2 regions of the Actinoplanes sp. NPDC049599 genome follow, and region 1 is predicted to be linked to the other one. Evidence: riboswitches for the same ligand, from Rfam matches in the RefSeq annotation. Region 1 holds a riboswitch; the other holds the start of a gene.
What was found. A riboswitch is a leader RNA that binds a small molecule or an ion and turns the genes downstream of it on or off. The one in region 1 is predicted to bind cyclic di-AMP.
Positions count from the first base shown of each region.

Region 2: another riboswitch for cyclic di-AMP. It lies ahead of ACIBQZ_RS00720 (coiled-coil domain-containing protein); the one in region 1 lies ahead of ACIBQZ_RS03795 (NlpC/P60 family protein).

Region 1 covers NZ_JBITLX010000002.1:112,454-120,475, reverse strand. The annotation lists gene ACIBQZ_RS03810 (cytochrome ubiquinol oxidase subunit I) at 1-1,077, opposite strand, end outside; gene ACIBQZ_RS03805 (BlaI/MecI/CopY family transcriptional regulator) at 1,153-1,518, shown strand; gene ACIBQZ_RS03800 (M56 family metallopeptidase) at 1,515-2,438, shown strand; cyclic di-AMP (ydaO/yuaA leader) riboswitch at 2,574-2,707, shown strand; gene ACIBQZ_RS03795 (NlpC/P60 family protein) at 2,722-3,711, shown strand; gene ACIBQZ_RS03790 (DNA glycosylase AlkZ-like family protein) at 3,787-4,863, shown strand; gene ACIBQZ_RS03785 (aminoglycoside phosphotransferase family protein) at 4,863-5,765, shown strand; gene ACIBQZ_RS03780 (MarR family winged helix-turn-helix transcriptional regulator) at 5,740-6,156, opposite strand; gene ACIBQZ_RS03775 (epoxide hydrolase family protein) at 6,210-7,319, shown strand; gene ACIBQZ_RS03770 (diguanylate cyclase domain-containing protein) at 7,283-8,022, opposite strand, start outside.
Region 2 covers NZ_JBITLX010000001.1:153,269-161,290, reverse strand. The annotation lists gene ACIBQZ_RS00745 (putative bifunctional diguanylate cyclase/phosphodiesterase) at 1-2,390, shown strand, start outside; gene ACIBQZ_RS00740 (TetR/AcrR family transcriptional regulator) at 2,353-2,961, opposite strand; gene ACIBQZ_RS00735 (ABC transporter permease) at 3,134-4,030, shown strand; gene ACIBQZ_RS00730 (ABC transporter ATP-binding protein) at 3,987-4,811, shown strand; gene ACIBQZ_RS00725 (coiled-coil domain-containing protein) at 4,829-5,920, opposite strand; cyclic di-AMP (ydaO/yuaA leader) riboswitch at 5,918-6,066, opposite strand; cyclic di-AMP (ydaO/yuaA leader) riboswitch at 6,343-6,480, shown strand; gene ACIBQZ_RS00720 (coiled-coil domain-containing protein) at 6,484-7,506, shown strand; gene ACIBQZ_RS00715 (glycoside hydrolase family 65 protein) at 7,569-8,022, opposite strand, start outside.

The DNA of each region.
Region 1 (8,022 bases):
GTGCGCCTGGCGGCCGCGGCGGGTGCGCATGAGGTAGTACCCCGCCACGGCCGCCGCGAGCAGGCCGATGCCGATCATCAGGCGGAACGTCCAGAACGCCACCGGGATCATCGGGATGTAGCTGCCCGGGCCGTACTGGGCGGCGTACTGGGCCTGGAGGTCGTCGATGCCCTGCACGGTCGCGTTCGGGTCGCCCTTGGCCAGCACCGAGAGCAGCCACGGGATCTCCAGGCTGAAGAACGGTTCGCCGCCGTCCGGCCCGCCGAGGGCGAAGACCGAGAAGGGCGCGCCGGTGGTGGTCGCGTACAGGGCCTCGGCGGCGGCCATCTTCATCGGCTGCACCTCGGTGATGACCTTGCCGAGGTGGTCGCCGGTCAGCGCGGTCAGGGCGCCGCCGGTCAGCGTCAGCCAGGCGCCGAGCCGGGCCAGCGTCCGGAACGCGGCCTCGCCGCCGGCCCGCAGCCGCCACACCCCGACCGCCAGCAGCAGCGACCCGCCGGCCATGACCGCGCCGGCCAGGGTGTGCGGGAACGCGGCCAGGTTGACCTTGTTGAGCAGCAGCGCGCCGAAGTCGTCGAGGTGCGCCCGCCCGGTCACCGGGTCCAGCGAGTACGCGACCGGGTTCTGCATGAACGAGTTCGCGGCCAGGATGATGAACGCGGACAGCACGGTGCCGATGGCGACGATCACGATCGTGGCGGCGTGCAGCTTGCGCGGCAGCCGGTCCCAGCCGAAGTACCAGAGCGCCAGGAACGTGGCCTCCAGGAAGAACGCCAGCATGCCCTCGATCGCCAGCGTGGGCCCGAACACGTCGCCGTAGAACCGGGCGAAGTTGCTCCAGCCCATGCCGAACTGGAACTCCTGCACCAGCCCGGTCACCACGCCGACCGCGAAGGTGACGATCAGCAGCTTGCCGACCAGCTTGGTGAGCCGCAGGTAGCTCTCCTCGCCGGTGCGCAACCAGGCGAGCTGCAACCCGGCGGCGGTGCCGGCCAGGCTGATCGACAGCGGCACGAAGAAGTAGTGGTAGATCGTCACGACCGCGAACTGCAGCCGGGTCAGGTCGAGCACGTCCACGGATGGCCCCCTCTACGACGTCTCGTAGTAGAGACTACGTCCCGTAGTACGACGCTGTGCAGTAGAGTGGGTCACATGGCACTGGGGGACCTTGAACGCGAGGTCATGACGCAGTTGTGGAACGCCGGTGAGCCGCTGACCGTGCGTCAGGTGCACGAAGGGCTGAGCCGTGACCGGGAGCTGGCCTACACGACGGTGATGACGGTGCTGGACCGGCTGGCCAAGAAGGGTGTCGTGACCCAGCAGCGGGCCGACCGGGCCTACCGCTACGCCCCCGCGCAGACCCGCGAGGAGATGACGGCCGCGCTGATGCTCGACGCCCTCAGCGCCGCCCCCGACGGCGTCCGGGACGCGGCCCTGGCGCATTTCGTCGGCCGCCTCGACCCGTCGGCCCTGTCCGCCGCCATCGAGGCGGCACGGAAGGGCTCGAGCGAGCCGTGACCGCGCTGCTGCTGGGCGCGCTCGGGCTGACCCTGTCGCTGGTCGTGCCGGGCATCCTGGCCACCGCCCGCTGGCCCGGCCGGGCCCCCGCCGCCGCCGTCGCCCTCTGGCAGAGCGTCACCCTCACCGGGGTGCTCTGCGCGCTGGGCGTGGTGCTGGCCGCGCCCCAGGAGCTGGTCAGCGAGCTGGGCTCGGACCGGCCGGTGGGCGCGGCCGCGCTGCTCCTCGCGCTGGCCGTGGCCGCGGTGATCATCGTCCGGCTGCTGGTCTCGCTGGCCCGGGTCACCCTCCGCTCGCGGGCGCGCCGGGCCCGGCACCGGTTGCTGGTCGACCTGCTGGACAGCGTCGAGCAGCACGGTGAGCTGCCCGCCGAGGTGCCGGCCGGGCTGCGGGTGCTCGACGGGCCGCTGCCGTTCGCGTACTGCCTGCCGGGGCGTTCGCCGCGGGTGGTGCTCAGCGACGGCGCGCTGCGGGTGCTCGACACCGCGCAGGTGGCGGCGGTCATCGCGCACGAGCAGGCGCACCTGCGGCACCGGCACGACCTGGTGATGGAGTCGTTCACCGCCTTCTACCGGGCGGTGCCCTGGCCGCTGCGCAGCCGGGCGCCGCTGGACGCCGTCCACCTGCTGCTCGAGATGGTCGCCGACGACGCGGCCCGGCGGCGCTGCGGCGCGGCCCCGCTGCGGACGGCGCTCGCGCTGCTCGGCGACGCGGTCAGCCCGGACTCGCCGGCCGAGTTCGGCGGCGCGGCGGCCGAGCGCCGCCACCGGCTCGACCGGCTGGCGGCCGCCGAGCCGCGCGCGGTCACCCGCACGGTGAGCCTGCTCGCGATCGGCGGGGCCGTGGGCCTGCTGGTGTTACCCACCGTGATCCTGGTGGTGCCGTGGCTCGACCGGGCCCTGTCGGCGTGGCCGCTTTAAATCCCGCTTAATCACCGACCGTCACCTGTCGTTGCGCGCAATGTGTCCGGATACCGCCGGGTTCAAATCGCCGTTGATCGGGAGTACGGTGATGCCCGGTCCGGCAGTCCCCCCTCGTCCCGATCCGGGCGAACTGACGGACCACCGCCTCATCGTGCGAACGAACCGGGGACCCAGGTATCCGGGGTCAAGCCACAGCTCCATCGTGGCCGGGCGCGCTTCCCGTCCGCACCCGTCAGCTGACCCGGTCGGCGGCCGAGGGAAGAAAGGACACTGCACCTACGTGAAACGGATCGAGGCGCGACGAGCTGCGCTGCTGCGCGCCATCGCCTGCGCCGTCGCCGCGGTCGGGATTCTTCTCGCGCCCGGGGCGGCCCACGCGACACCGTCGCCGTCGAACATCGAAAAGCAGATCGACGAGCAGTGGAACAAGCTGGAACCGGTCATCGAGCAGTACAACAACGTGCACAACCAGCTGCTCAAGAACCAGGCCCAGCTCAAGAAGATCGACAAACGGCTCGCACCGCTGGAGCTGGAGGTCGACCTCGCCATGTCGCAAGTGGGCAACATGGCGGGACAGGCCTACATGCAGGGTTCGCCCAGCGCCATGAAGGCCATGGTCGTCAGCGGCTCGCCGACCGGGCTGACCGAGAAGCTCACGTTCCTCGATCAGATCAGCCGGCACCAGCGGGAGTCGGTCTCCGGCGCCGCCAAGCTGCGCGACCAGCTCGCCGGCGACAAACGTGATCTGGCCACCCTGACCGATGCCATCGCGACCCGGGACAAGGCGCTCGCAAAGCAGAAGAAGGACATCCAGAAGAAGGTCGACGAGCTGCAGAAGCTGCGGGTCCGGGCGTACGGGGCCGGCGGCGTCGCCGACGGCGCGTTCAAGACGGGCCCGTGCCCGGTCGACTACACCGACGACAAGGGCGGCCGGGCGGCGCAGAAGGCGTGCGACCTGATCGGCAAGCCCTACGTCTTCGGCGCCGAGGGGCCGGGCGGCTACGACTGCTCCGGACTGACCAAGGTGGCGTGGGCGGCGGTCGGTGTGCACCTGGAGCACTACACCGGCGACCAGATCAACACCGGCCGGTCGGTCAGCCGCAGCCAGCTGAAACCGGGTGACCTGGTGTTCTACGGAAGTCCGGTGCACCACGTGGGCCTCTATGTCGGTGGCAACACCATGGTGCACGCGCCGCACACGGGTGACCACGTACGCATGGCGTCGATCGACCGCAGCGGGGCCATCACCGGCATCCGCCGCCCGGGCTGACCGGACGCCGGCACGACGGGAGAGCCGCCACGACCGTGGCGGCTTTTCCGTTCCCGGTTCGCTAGCCTCGCCCGCATGGTCCACCGACTCGATCGTGCCGAGGCGCGCCGCATCGCCGTCCGCGCGCAGCTGCTGGACCTCCCGCGCCCGGCCGACCTGGCGACGGTCGTCGACCGGCTCACCTTCCTGCAGATCGACCCGACGGCCGCGGTGGCGCCCACCGCCGATCTGGTCGCCTGGAGCCGGCTCGGCCCGGCGTACCGCCCGGCCGACCTGACCCGGGCCCTGGAGCAGGACCGGACGCTGGTCGAGATCGACGCCATGATCCGGCCGGTCGCCGACCTCGGTCTGCACGTGGCGTCGGCGCAGCCCCGCCCGGTCCCCGAGCGGACCCGGGAGTGGCTGCGGGTCAACGAGCCGTTCCGCAAGGACGTGCTGGCCCGGCTGGCCGCCGCCGGGCCGCTGCTGTCGCGCGAGATCGCGGACACCAGCGTGGTCGCCTGGCCGTCGACCGGCTGGACCGACAACCGCAACGTCACCAAGATGCTGGAGCACCTGGTGCGGGCCGGCGAGGCGGCGATCGCCGGGCGGCGCGGCCGGCAGCGGCTCTGGGACCTGGCCGAGCGGGTCTACCCGGCCGCCGTCCCGGTGGTCCCGCCGGCGGAGGCGGACCGCCGGCGGCGCGAGCGGACGTTGCGGTCGCTGGGCATCGTGCGCGAGAACCTGGCCGGCCCGGTGGGGGAGCCGGCGGTCGTCGACGGCGTGCCGGGCACCTGGCGGGTCGACCCGGCCGCGATCGGCCGGCCGTTCACCGGCCGGACCGCGTTGCTGTCGCCGTTCGACCGGCTGGTGCACGACCGGGTACGGCTGCTGGACCTGTTCGCCTTCGAGTACGTCCTGGAGATGTACAAGCCGAAGGCCGCCCGCCGCTGGGGCTACTTCGCGCTGCCGATCCTGCACGGCGACCGGCTGATCGGGAAGCTGGACGCCACGGTGGACCGCCGGGCCGGCACCCTGGTCGTGCACGCCCTGCACGAGGACACCCCGGGCACCCCGGCGATGACCGAGGCGGTCCGCCACGAGATCAACGACCTGGCCCACTGGCTCGGCGTGGCGGTAGTGACCGGTGCCGGCGCTGCGAGACTGGGCTGATGTTCCCCGCCGACTTCACCCGTACGGTCACCGGCAACTGGGGCGCCGACGGGCAGCGCTGGCTGGCGCGCCTGCCGGGCCTGATCAACGCCGTCGCCCGGGACTGGGGGCTGACCGTCGGCGCGCCGTACCCGTTGAGCTTCAACTATGTCGCGCCCGCCCGGCGGGCCGGCGGCTCGCCGGCCGTGCTCAAGCTCGGCCTGCCCACCGCCGGTCACCTCGCGCGGGAGGCCGACACGCTCGGGTTCTTCGCGGGCCGGGGCGCGGTCGAGGTGCTGGACCGCGACGACGAGCGCGGGGCCCTGCTGCTGGAGCGGGCCGAGCCCGGCGGGACCCTGCGGACGCTGGTCGGGGAGCGGGACGAGCAGGCCACCGCCGTCCTGGTCGCGCTGATGCGCCGCCTGCACCGCCCGGCGCCGGACGGGCTCGTGCTGGAGGAGCTCACCGACCGGATCGGGGACCTCGACGCGCACCTGGCCCGTTTCCCCGGCGACCGGCCGTTCCCGCGGCGCCTGGTCGAGCGGGCCCGCGAGCTGGGGGCCGAGCTGTGCGCCTCGGCCGGCCGGCGGGTCGTGCTGCACGGCGACCTGCACCACGAGAACGTGCTGGCGGCGGGCCGGGAGCCGTGGCTGGCGATCGACCCGCACGGCGTGCTCGGCGACCCCGGCTACGAGGTGGGCGCGGTGCTCTACAACCCGTTCGGCGGCGACGAGCCGGTGCTCGAACTGCTGCCGGCCCGGGTCGAGCAGTTCGCCGACGGTCTCGGCATGCCCGTCGACCGGGTGGTGGCCTGGGGGTTTGTGCAGGCCGTGCTCTCCGAGGTGTGGGACGCCGAGGGTGGTGGCAGCCCGCCCGGCCAGGCGCTGGAGGTGGCGCTCACTCTGCTGCCGCGCCTGCCCTGAGCAGCGTCAGCAGCCGGACCAGCTCGGCGCGCTCGGCCGGGGTCAGCGGCGCCAGCAGCTCCTGCTGGACGGCCGCGGCCGTGGCGGCCAGCTCGGTGGCCCGGCGCCGGCCGGCCGCGGTGATCGTCACGACGTTGCGGCGCTTGTCGGCGGGGTCCGGCCGGCGTTCCAGGTAGCCGCCCTCGGCCAGCTCGTTCAGGGCCGCGACCACGTCGCCGAAGTGGATCCCGGTGCGCCGGCCCAGGTCGGCCTGGCTGGCCGGCCCGGCGAGCAGCTGCTCCAGCAGCCGGTAGTGGTAGCCGCGCGCGCCGATCTCGGCGAAGCGCTCGGTGACCAGCCGGCCGGCGTGCGCGGCGGTCTGGGTCAGCAGCCAGCTGGGCAGGTGCTCCATCCGCTGAGAATACCATTTGCCGACCTAACGTTAGTCGCACTAACGTTAGTGCGATGAACGATATCTCCCCGTACCGGATCGACGTCCCGCAGGCCGACCTCGACGACCTGGCCGATCGCCTCGGCCGCACCCGCTGGCCCGACGAGCTGCCCGGCGCCGGCTGGGACTACGGCATCCCGCTGGCCCGGGTCCGCGCGCTGGCCGAGCGCTGGCGCGACGGCTACGACTGGCGGGCGCAGGAGGCCGCGCTCAACGCGTACCCTCAGTTCCAGACCGTGATCGACGGCCAGCGGGTGCACTTCCTGCACCTGCGCTCGGGCCGGCCGGGCGCGCTGGCGCTGCTGCTCCTGCACGGCTGGCCCGGCTCGGTGCTGGAGTTCCGCAGCCTGCTCGGCCTGCTCGCCGCCGACTTCGACCTGGTGGTCCCGTCGCTGCCCGGCTTCGGCTTCTCCGGGCCGACCCGCGAGCGCGGCTGGGACCAGGACCGGATCGCCCGGGCCCTGGCCGACCTGATGACCCGGCTGGGCTACCCGCGCTTCGGCGCGCACGGCGGCGACTGGGGGTCCGGCATCGCCCGCAGCCTCGGCGCGGTCGCTCCGGACCGGGTGGTCGGCGTGCACGTCACCTACCTGCCCACACCGGGCCCGGCGGCCGGGCTGACCGGCGAGGACCTGCGGCGGGCCGAGCGGACCGCGGCGTTCGCCGCCAACCGGCCCGGCTATCAGGTGCTCCAGGCGACCCGGCCGCAGACCCTCGCGTACGCGCTGACCGACTCGCCCGTGGGTCAGCTGGCCTGGATCGCCGAGAAGTTCACCGAGTGGACCGACCCGGCCTCGGCGATCAGCGACGACGTGCTGCTCACCGACGTGTCGATCTACTGGTTCACCCGGACGGCGGGCTCCTCGGCGCGGCTGGCCAAAGAGAGCAGCTACGGCGCGACCTGCCCGGTGCCGCTGGGGGTCGCCGTGCTGCCGCACGACATCGTGCTGTCGGTCCGCCCGCTGGCGGAGCGCCGCTTCGACATCCGGCAGTGGAGCGAGCTGCCCCGCGGCGGGCACTTCGCGGCCCTGGAGGCGCCGGCCGAGCTCGCCGCCGACATCCGGGCGTTCTTCCGGCTCCCGCTCGGTCAGGACCAGGGGGCGGTGACCTCTTCCTCGACGTAGATCTGGGCGATGTTGCGGCCCCGCCGCTTCGCCCGGTCCAGCGCCGCGTCGGCGTGGCGCATCAGCGTGTCCGCGTCCGAGCCGCCGGGCGGGGCCAGCGCCACGCCGACGCGGCAGCCGACGTCCAGGCTCATGCCCGCCACCGTGGCGTTGGCGGTGACCCCGTCGATGATCCGCCGGGCCACGCTCAGCGCCTCGTCGACGGTGTTGACCCGGGTCAGCACCACGCCGAACTCGTCACCGCCGAGGCGGCCGGCGGTGTCGGTGTCGCGGGTGACCCGCCTGAGCACGCCGCCGACGATCTGCAGCAGGCGGTCGCCGACGTCCCGGCCGTACGTGTCGATCACCGCCCGGAAGCCGTCCAGGTCGCAGATGAGCATCACCACCGGGTGCTGGTACCGGGTGCCCGCCGTCAGGGCGCGTGCCAGGTCGCGGGCCAGCGTCGGGCCGTTGGCCAGCCCGGTCAGCGCGTCGTGCGAGGCCGAGTACGCGATCCGGTGCTCCGCCGCCCGCCGCTCGGTGATGTCGCGCCGGTGGCTGACCACGGCCCGCACCGCCGGATCGGCCAGCAGGTTACGGGCGACGACCTCGTGCCAGTGCCAGGTCCCGTCGGCGTGGCGCACCCGCAGCTCGGCGGAGTGCGGCACCGTCGCGGTCGCGGCGGCCACCCGGCTGATCAGGTCCGTCGCCGCCTGCCGGTCGT
Region 2 (8,022 bases), on a different contig from region 1:
TCACCACCCGGGTCGGGCTGATCACCGGGCTGCTGCACGCGGCCTTCCTGCTCCTGCTGGCCTGGCCGCTGTTCGGCCTGCCGATGGCCGCGGGCTCGCGGGCCCGGCGGGTGACGGTCGGGCTCGACATCGGCGTCATCGTCGCGGGCGCGGCGATCTTCTGCTGGCACTTCGTCGCCCGGCACCTGTTCGCGGACACGGCGGCCGGTGACGTCTCGATCGTGACGAGCGCCGGTTTCCTGATCACCGGGTCGATCGTCGTGGTCGGCACGGCCAAGGTGGCGGTCACCGGCGCCGGGTCGCTGGCCGGCCGCTCGCTGACCGCGCTGGGTGCGGCGCTGGTCGCCGGCGGCCTCGGCGTTGCCCTGACGCCGCTGCTCAGCGACCGGCCCGCCCTCGACACCACCCTGCTGGTCGTGCCGGTCTCCGGGTTCCTGGTCGCGCTCGGCGCGGCCAGGCGGGCCGGTCCCCGCGGCGCCGGCCCGGCCGCCCGGCGCCAGCGGCACAGCCCGTTGCTGTATCTGGTCGCCGCCGCGACGAACGCGCTGCTCATCGCCGTGGTCGTGGAGGACAGCGCGGACCGCATCCCGGTCACCGTGGCGGCGGTGATCCTGACCGCGCTGGTCGTGGTCCGCCAGCTCACCGCGTTGCGGGAGAACGAGCACCTGCTCGGCCGCCTCGACGCGAACTTCCTCGAGCTGCGGCACAAGGAGCAGCGCTTCCGCCTGCTGGTGCAGAACTCCACCGACGTCGTGACGATCACCGAGCCGGACGGCCGGATCCGCTACATCAGCCCGGCCGTGCAGCGGGTGCTCGGCCTGGCCCCGAGACCGCTGGTGGGCACCTCCATCGTGCACCGGGTGCACCCGGAGGACCGCGCCACGATCGCCGCCAACGTCGGGCACGTGATCAGCCGCCCCGGCAACTCCGCGACCTACCAGGTGCGGCTGGCCCACGCCGACGGCACCTACCGGACCCTGGAGATCATCAGCGTCAACCTGACGGACGAGCCCAGCGTCGGTGGCGTGGTCAGCAACTCGCGGGACGTCACCGAGACGGTCCAGGCGCACGAGCGGCTCAGCTACGAGGCCACCCACGACGTGCTGACCGGGCTGGCCAACCGGGCGCTGTTCGCCGAGCGGCTCGCGGCCAGCATCACCCCCGCCGGTCCCGGGCACCGGATCAGCATCGTGCTGATCGACCTGGACGACTTCAAGACCGTCAACGACACGCTGGGCCACGCGGTCGGCGACGGGCTGCTGGTCGCGGTCGCCGAGCGGATGCGCGCCGGCATCCGGCCCACCGACACCATCGCGCGGCTCGGCGGCGACGAGTTCGCGATCCTGTTCGAGGGGCTCGGCGGCGCGGCCGTGGACCGGGTGCTCGGCCGGATCGCCGGCGCGCTGGCCGTACCGGTCGACATCGACGGCCACCTGCTCGCGGTCCGGGCCAGCTTCGGCGTGGTGGACGGCCGCGGCGGCGACGACGCGGGCAACCTGCTGCGCCAGGCCGACATCGCCATGTACGAGGCGAAGGAGCGCGGCGAGGGCGGCTGTCAGCGCTATCGGCCGGGCACCGAGGCCCGCGGCGCCGAACGCAGCCGGCTCGCCTCCGCGTTGCTGGCCGCGCTCACCCACGACGAGCTGGTGCTGCACTACCAGCCGGTGGTGACGCTGCCCGAGGGCCGGTTGACCGGGGTGGAGGCGCTGGTCCGCTGGGAGCATCCCACGCGAGGCCTGCTCGGCCCGGGTGAGTTCATCCCCGGCGCGGAGCAGACCGGGCTGATCGTGCCGCTCGGTCGCTGGGTGCTGCGCACGGCCTGCCGTCAGGCCGCGGCCTGGATCGCCGAGCTGGGCGAGCTCGCGCCCGGGACGATGTCGGTGAACGCCTCGGCCCGGCAGCTGCGGGAGCCGGGCTTCGCTGCCGACGTGGCCGCGGCGCTGACCGACAGCGGGCTCGACCCGCACCGGCTGACCGTCGAGATCACCGAGTCGACGGCCGTGGGCGGCGGCGCGACCCAGGAGACCCTGCGCGCGCTGCGGACCCTGGGCGTACGGCTCTCGCTGGACGACTTCGGCACCGGCGCCTCGACGCTCAGCCTGCTGGCGAACTGCCCGGTGGACCAGATCAAGCTGGACCGCTCGTTCGCCCCCGTGCCCGGCCCCGACCTGATCGCCGGCGCCGTGCTGCAGCTGGCCCGCGCGATGGGGATGGAAGCCGTCGCGGAGGGCGTGGAAACGCCCGCGCAGGCCGCGAAGCTCGGCGCGCTCGGTTACGTCCGGGCGCAGGGCTTCCATTTCGCCCGGCCGATGCCGCCGGAGCAGCTCGGCACCGGCATCGTCACCGACGGCTTCAGTGCGCTGGCCGGCTCGCTCGCAGCGCGCCCATGACGGCCGTGCTGAGGAGCTCCAGGTAGTCGTCGTCGATAGGCGTGCGCGAGACCGCCAGCCGCCAGTACAGCGGGCCGAGCATCAGGTCGACCGCGAGATCGGGGTTGGTGTCGGCGGGCAGCTCGCCGCGCTCCACCGCCTGACCCACGAGCTTCTCGCCGACGGCCTGCTGGTGGGTGCGCAGGGCGCGCTGGAGCGTCTCGGCGATCTTCGGGTTGCGCGCCGCCTCGGCCATCAGGTCCGGGATGATCTGCGACGCGATCCGGTGCTGCAACGCCTTGCTCACGATGAACATGAGCAGTTGCAGATCACCCGCGAAGCTTCCGGTGTCTGGCATAGGCACGCTACGCTCCGCCACAGCGGAGACGATCTCCAGGACCATCTCCAGCTTGTTGCTCCACCGGCGATAGATCGCGGTCTTGCCCACGCCGGCCCGGCGCGCCACCGCCTCGATCGACAGGCGGCCGTAGCCGACCTCGGCCAGCTCGTTCATGACCGCGTTTCGGATGGCCGCGGTGATGTCCCCGCGGAGCACCGCCGCTCCGGCGGGCGCACGTTTCGCTGTAACCACAGGAGCACTATACGCCAGGACGCAACGGTTGCGTTCCGGCGCTCGTTCGGCTACTTTCGGATTCAACGTCGATACGACGCCGTTCCATCGCGGCACACTGTTTAATGTGTTCCCGCGCAAGTCACCAAGGTCCCCGATCCCCAGCGGACCGACCAGATCGGAGCGCCACCCGATGCCCCAGACGGCGGTCGCCGGTTCCGACACCGGCCTGACGCTCAAGGAGCTGGCCCGCAGGCACGGCCTCAGCGCCGCGGGAAAACTCCCCAGCCTGCGGGAGTATTCCCGGCAACTCTGGGCCTACCGGCACTTCATCGCGTCGTACGCCAACGCCAAGGTCACGTCGTCGCTGGGCAAGACCCGGCTCGGCGTCTTCTGGCAGGTGCTCACGCCGCTGATCAATGCCGCGGTCTACTACGTGATCTTCGGCGTCGTCCTGGACACCCAGCGAGGGGTCGACAACTTCGTCCCCTATCTGTGCACGGGTGTCTTCATCTTCGGCTTCACCCAGTCCGTGGTGCAGGCCGGCATCCAGGCGATCAGCGGCAACATGGGCCTGATCCGGGCGCTGCACTTCCCCCGGGCCAGCCTGCCGCTGGCGATCACCACGGTCGAGATCCGCAACATGCTGGCCTCGATGGCGGTGCTGATCGTCATCGTGCTGGGCTTCGGCGAGCCGATCACCTGGGAGTGGCTGCTCATCGTGCCGATCTTCCTGCTGCAGAGCGTCTTCAACGCCGGCCTGGCGCTGGCGGCGGCCCGGCTGGGCAGCAAGGTCGCGGACTTCAAGCAGCTGGTGCCGTTCGTCATGCGGATGTGGCTCTACGGCTCGGCGGTGCTCTACCCGGTGACCCGCTTCTCCGACAACCTGAGCGGCTGGCAGCTCAATGTGGTCGAGGCCAACCCGATGCTCGTCTTCATCGACCTGATGCGGCACGCGCTGATGGAGGACGTCCCGCTGGCCGGCTCGGCCACGGTGCTGTGGCTCGAAGCGGTCGCGTGGACCCTGGTGGTCGGCATCGGGGGATATGTCTACTTCTGGCGCGGAGAGAAGGGGTACGGCCGTGGCTGACAACCTGACCGGCAGCGATCGGCCGGTGCCGACGGTCATCGTCGACGACGCCCACGTGGTCTACCGGGTGCAGCAGTCCGCCACGCCCGGCACCGGCAGCCCGCTGGCGAGCTTCAAGCGGATCGTGACCGGCACCAAGCCGGCCACGCTGCGCGAGGTGCACGCCATCAAAGGTGTGAGCTTCGTCGCACACAAGGGCGAGGCGATCGGCCTGATCGGCACCAACGGCTCGGGCAAGTCGACGCTGTTGCGCGCCATCGCCGGCCTGCTGCCGGTGGAGCGGGGCGCGATCTACGCGGCCGGCCAGCCGTCGCTGCTCGGCGTCAACGCGGCGCTGATGAACGACCTGCCCGGCGAGCGCAACGTGGTGCTCGGCTGTCTGGCCATGGGCATGTCACCGGCCGAGGTGAAGTCCCAGGTGAAGAACATCATCGACTTCTCCGGGATCAACGAGCGCGGCGACTTCAGCTCGCTGCCGATGCGGACGTACTCCTCCGGCATGGGCGCGCGACTGCGGTTCGCCATCGCGGCCGCCAAGAAGCACGACGTGCTGCTGATCGACGAGGCGCTGGCCACCGGCGACGCCAAGTTCCGCCGGCGCAGCGAGCAGCGGGTCCGCGACCTGCGCAAGGAGGCCGGCACGGTCTTCCTGGTGAGCCACAGCGAGCAGTCGATCCGGGACACCTGCGAGCGGGCCATCTGGCTGGAGTCCGGCGTGATCCGCGCCGACGGCACCACCGAGGACGTGCTGAAGGAGTACGAGGCCTACGTCAAGCGGTAGGCCCCGCACTCCCGGTGTCAGCGCATCGACAGGTGCACGTGGTTGGTGTGATCGCTCGACGGATCGCCGCCGGCCCCGGAGTACGACTTCCAGCCACTGCTGGGCAGCCAGATCCGGCGGAACCAGATGACATAGAGCACGCCGAGCCGGCTCGCGTTGTTGATGAAGTAGGTCGACAGCCGGTTGCCGTAGGTCCGGCTGGCACCGGTCGCGTCGCCGCCGAAGCCGTTCTTGTCGGCCGCGAAGTCGCAAGCCTTGCCCTTCGGGTGCTCACCGCTGTTCTGCTGACGGAAGCACGAGACGAAACGGGTGAAACCGTCCTTCTTCGCTTCCTTCATCGCGTGCAGCGTGCGCGGCGAGATGCAGCCCGACGTGGTCGGGTCGTTGAGGCTGCACGACTCGCTCGGCAGCGAGCCGTCCGAGTTGCGGGGCGCGGCCGCGGCCTGGGAGCTGCTGCCACCGCCGCTTGATTCGCCGCCGGACGACGAGGAGTCGCTCGACTCGCCGCTCGACCCGCTCGCGGCGTTGGCGGCCTTGAGGGCACCCTCCGCCTGATTCTTGCGCTTGGCCATGACGGTGAGCTGACGCTGCTGGTCCCGGACGGCGGCGTCGATCGCGACCTTCGCCTGCTCCTGCTGGACCTTGGCGTCCTTGAGATCGCGCACCGCGCGGTCCTGCTTGACGGCGATCGTCTCCAGGGTCCGCGCCCGGTCCAGCATGCTGCCGGTGGAGTCGGCGGTGATCAGCGCCGTCATCGGCCCGAGCCGGCCGGTGCGGTAGGACTGCTGGACGATCTCGTCCAGGGCCGCCTGCTTGGGACCGAGCTCGGTGTCGATCTCCTTGAGCTTGGCGGTGAGCTGCTGCTGGCGCTTCTTGGAGCGCTCCAGCGCCTCCTTGGCCTCGACGAAGCCCTTGGACGCCGCCTCGAGCTGCTGGATGAGGGATTTCGAGCCGCCCTCGCCGTCGTCGCCCGAGTCGCCCGGCGCGGCGAGCGGACGGGGAGCGGCGGAGGCGGAGGTCGGGGCGGCGAGGGCCAGCCCCGTGGTGGCGACGAGCGCCGCGAGCACGGTCGCTAATCGCCGGCGGGCAGGATTGAGCCTCACGAACATTCCTTCCGTCGGCCGCCGACCGAGTTAGCTGACGGGTTCGGGACGGAAGTGATCCCTACCGATCCGCGCGGCGCACGGATCGGATTCACCCCATTACTTCGGGTGGGTCCCCGGCTCGCCTTGCGGCGATTAGGCGGCGGTCTGCGCTGAGACCGTGACGAACACTACCCATCAATGCTAGGAATCGACAGTCGTCACACAGTGAGCAATCGACCGACCACTGCGGGTGAGGAATGCCGGAGAGAATGCAACGACTCACATTGATACGTCGTTACGGCCTATGAGCTGCGTTATTCCATCGAGTGGTAACGGAAAGTCGTTACCCGGTAACGGTTTTACCCCCGCGGCAGCACTGTCAGCGGGGCTGTTGTCAGGTAAGCTGGCCGCCGGTTACTGCCAGAAGGCGCTGCCCCCAAGGTGCCGGCAGCCCACCATCTAATCGTCGCGAGATGAGCCGGGGAACCACAGAAGTACCGGGGTGAATCCACGAGTCAGTGGTAGGGATCGCTTCCGTCCCGAACCCGTCAGCTAACCCGGCCGGTGGTCACGTGGAAGGATTCTGAATGACGGCAAGACCCCGCCGGTGGCTGATCCTCGCCCTGGCTCCGCTCGCCGCGGTCACGATGATGCTCTCCCCCGCATCCCCGGCGAACGCCGACCCCGACGACACCAAGAAGTCGTCAACCGCCGACGACGGCGACGACAATCCGCTGCTGAACGATGTGCTCGACTCCACCGGTCGGCGCTATCTGACGGCGAAGGCGGCGGTCAAGAAGTCCACCAAGACCCAGCTGGGCCTCGCCCTGCAGGTCAAGAACGCCGAGGCGAAGCGGGACCTGCTGCTGCCCGAGGTGGGCGCGGTCGCCGCGCAGCAGTACCGCACCGGCGGCATCTCCACGATGGGCTTCCTGCTCAACACCGACACCCCGGACGGCTTCCTGCGCAAGGCGGTCTCGCTCGAGGAGATCAACGCCCTCAACAACGGCAAGCTGCGCGAGCTCTACGCGGCCATCGACGAGGTGACTGCCACCAAGACCCGCCTCGACCAGGAGGTCCGGGCGCAGAAGCAGAACCTCGCGCTGATGGAGAAGCAGAAGGAGTCGGCCGAGAACGCGCTGGCCAAGGTCGGCGGCACCACCGTGACGGGCGGCTTCGTGCTCGCCAAGTCACCGGTGGCCGCACCGGCGCCACGCAACTCCGACGGGGAGTTCAGCCCGGAGTCGTGCAACGTCGACGACCCGACCACCGGCGGCTGCATCACCGGGCGCACGTTCCACATGTACAAGGAAGTGAAGAAGGCGAAGTTCAACCGATTCGTCGGTTGTCACCGCAACGGCGGGCCGTTCGAGCATCCCAAGGGACGCGCGTGTGACTGGTCACTGCAGAAGAGCGGCTTCGCACCCTGGCACAACCGGGACACCCGGGAGTACGGCAACAACCTGATGGCCTTCCTGGTGCGTAACGCCGACCGGCTCGGCATCCTCTACGTCATCTGGAACAAGCAGATCTGGTTCCCCGCCACCGGCTGGAAGTCGTACAGCGGTCCCAGCGACCACACGGACCACGTACACGTCTCGATGCTTTAGCGCGGCAGCGCGGAAAAGCCCCCGTCCTCCTCGCGGAGGACGGGGGCTTCGTCGTTTCCGGGTCAGACCCCGGTGGCCCGGCGGACCGGGGCCCGGCCGGCCGGCTGTCCGGGCGGCGGGCCGGTCGGCGCGGCCGGCGGGATCGCCAGCACCACCGGCTTCACCTGGGTGATGGTGACCTCCTTGCCGTGGTGCAGCAGGTCCAGGCGGGCCGAGCCGCCACCGTTGCGCAGCGAGTAGGTGACCTCCTCGGCCGTCACCTCCACCCGCAGGCGCAGGCCCCGCCAGAGCAGCGAGAACTCGAGCCCGTTGATCCGGCTCGGCAGCCGGGGCGCGAAGGAGAGCTGGCCGTTGAAGTCCCGCATGCCGCCCAGGCCCGCCACCAGGGCGATCCAGGAGCCGGCCAGCGACGCCACGTGCACGCCGTCGCGGGCGTTCTGGTGCAGGTCGTGCAGGTCCATCAGGGCGGCCTCGCCCAGGTAGTCGTGGGCCAGTTCGAGGAAGCCCACCTCGGCG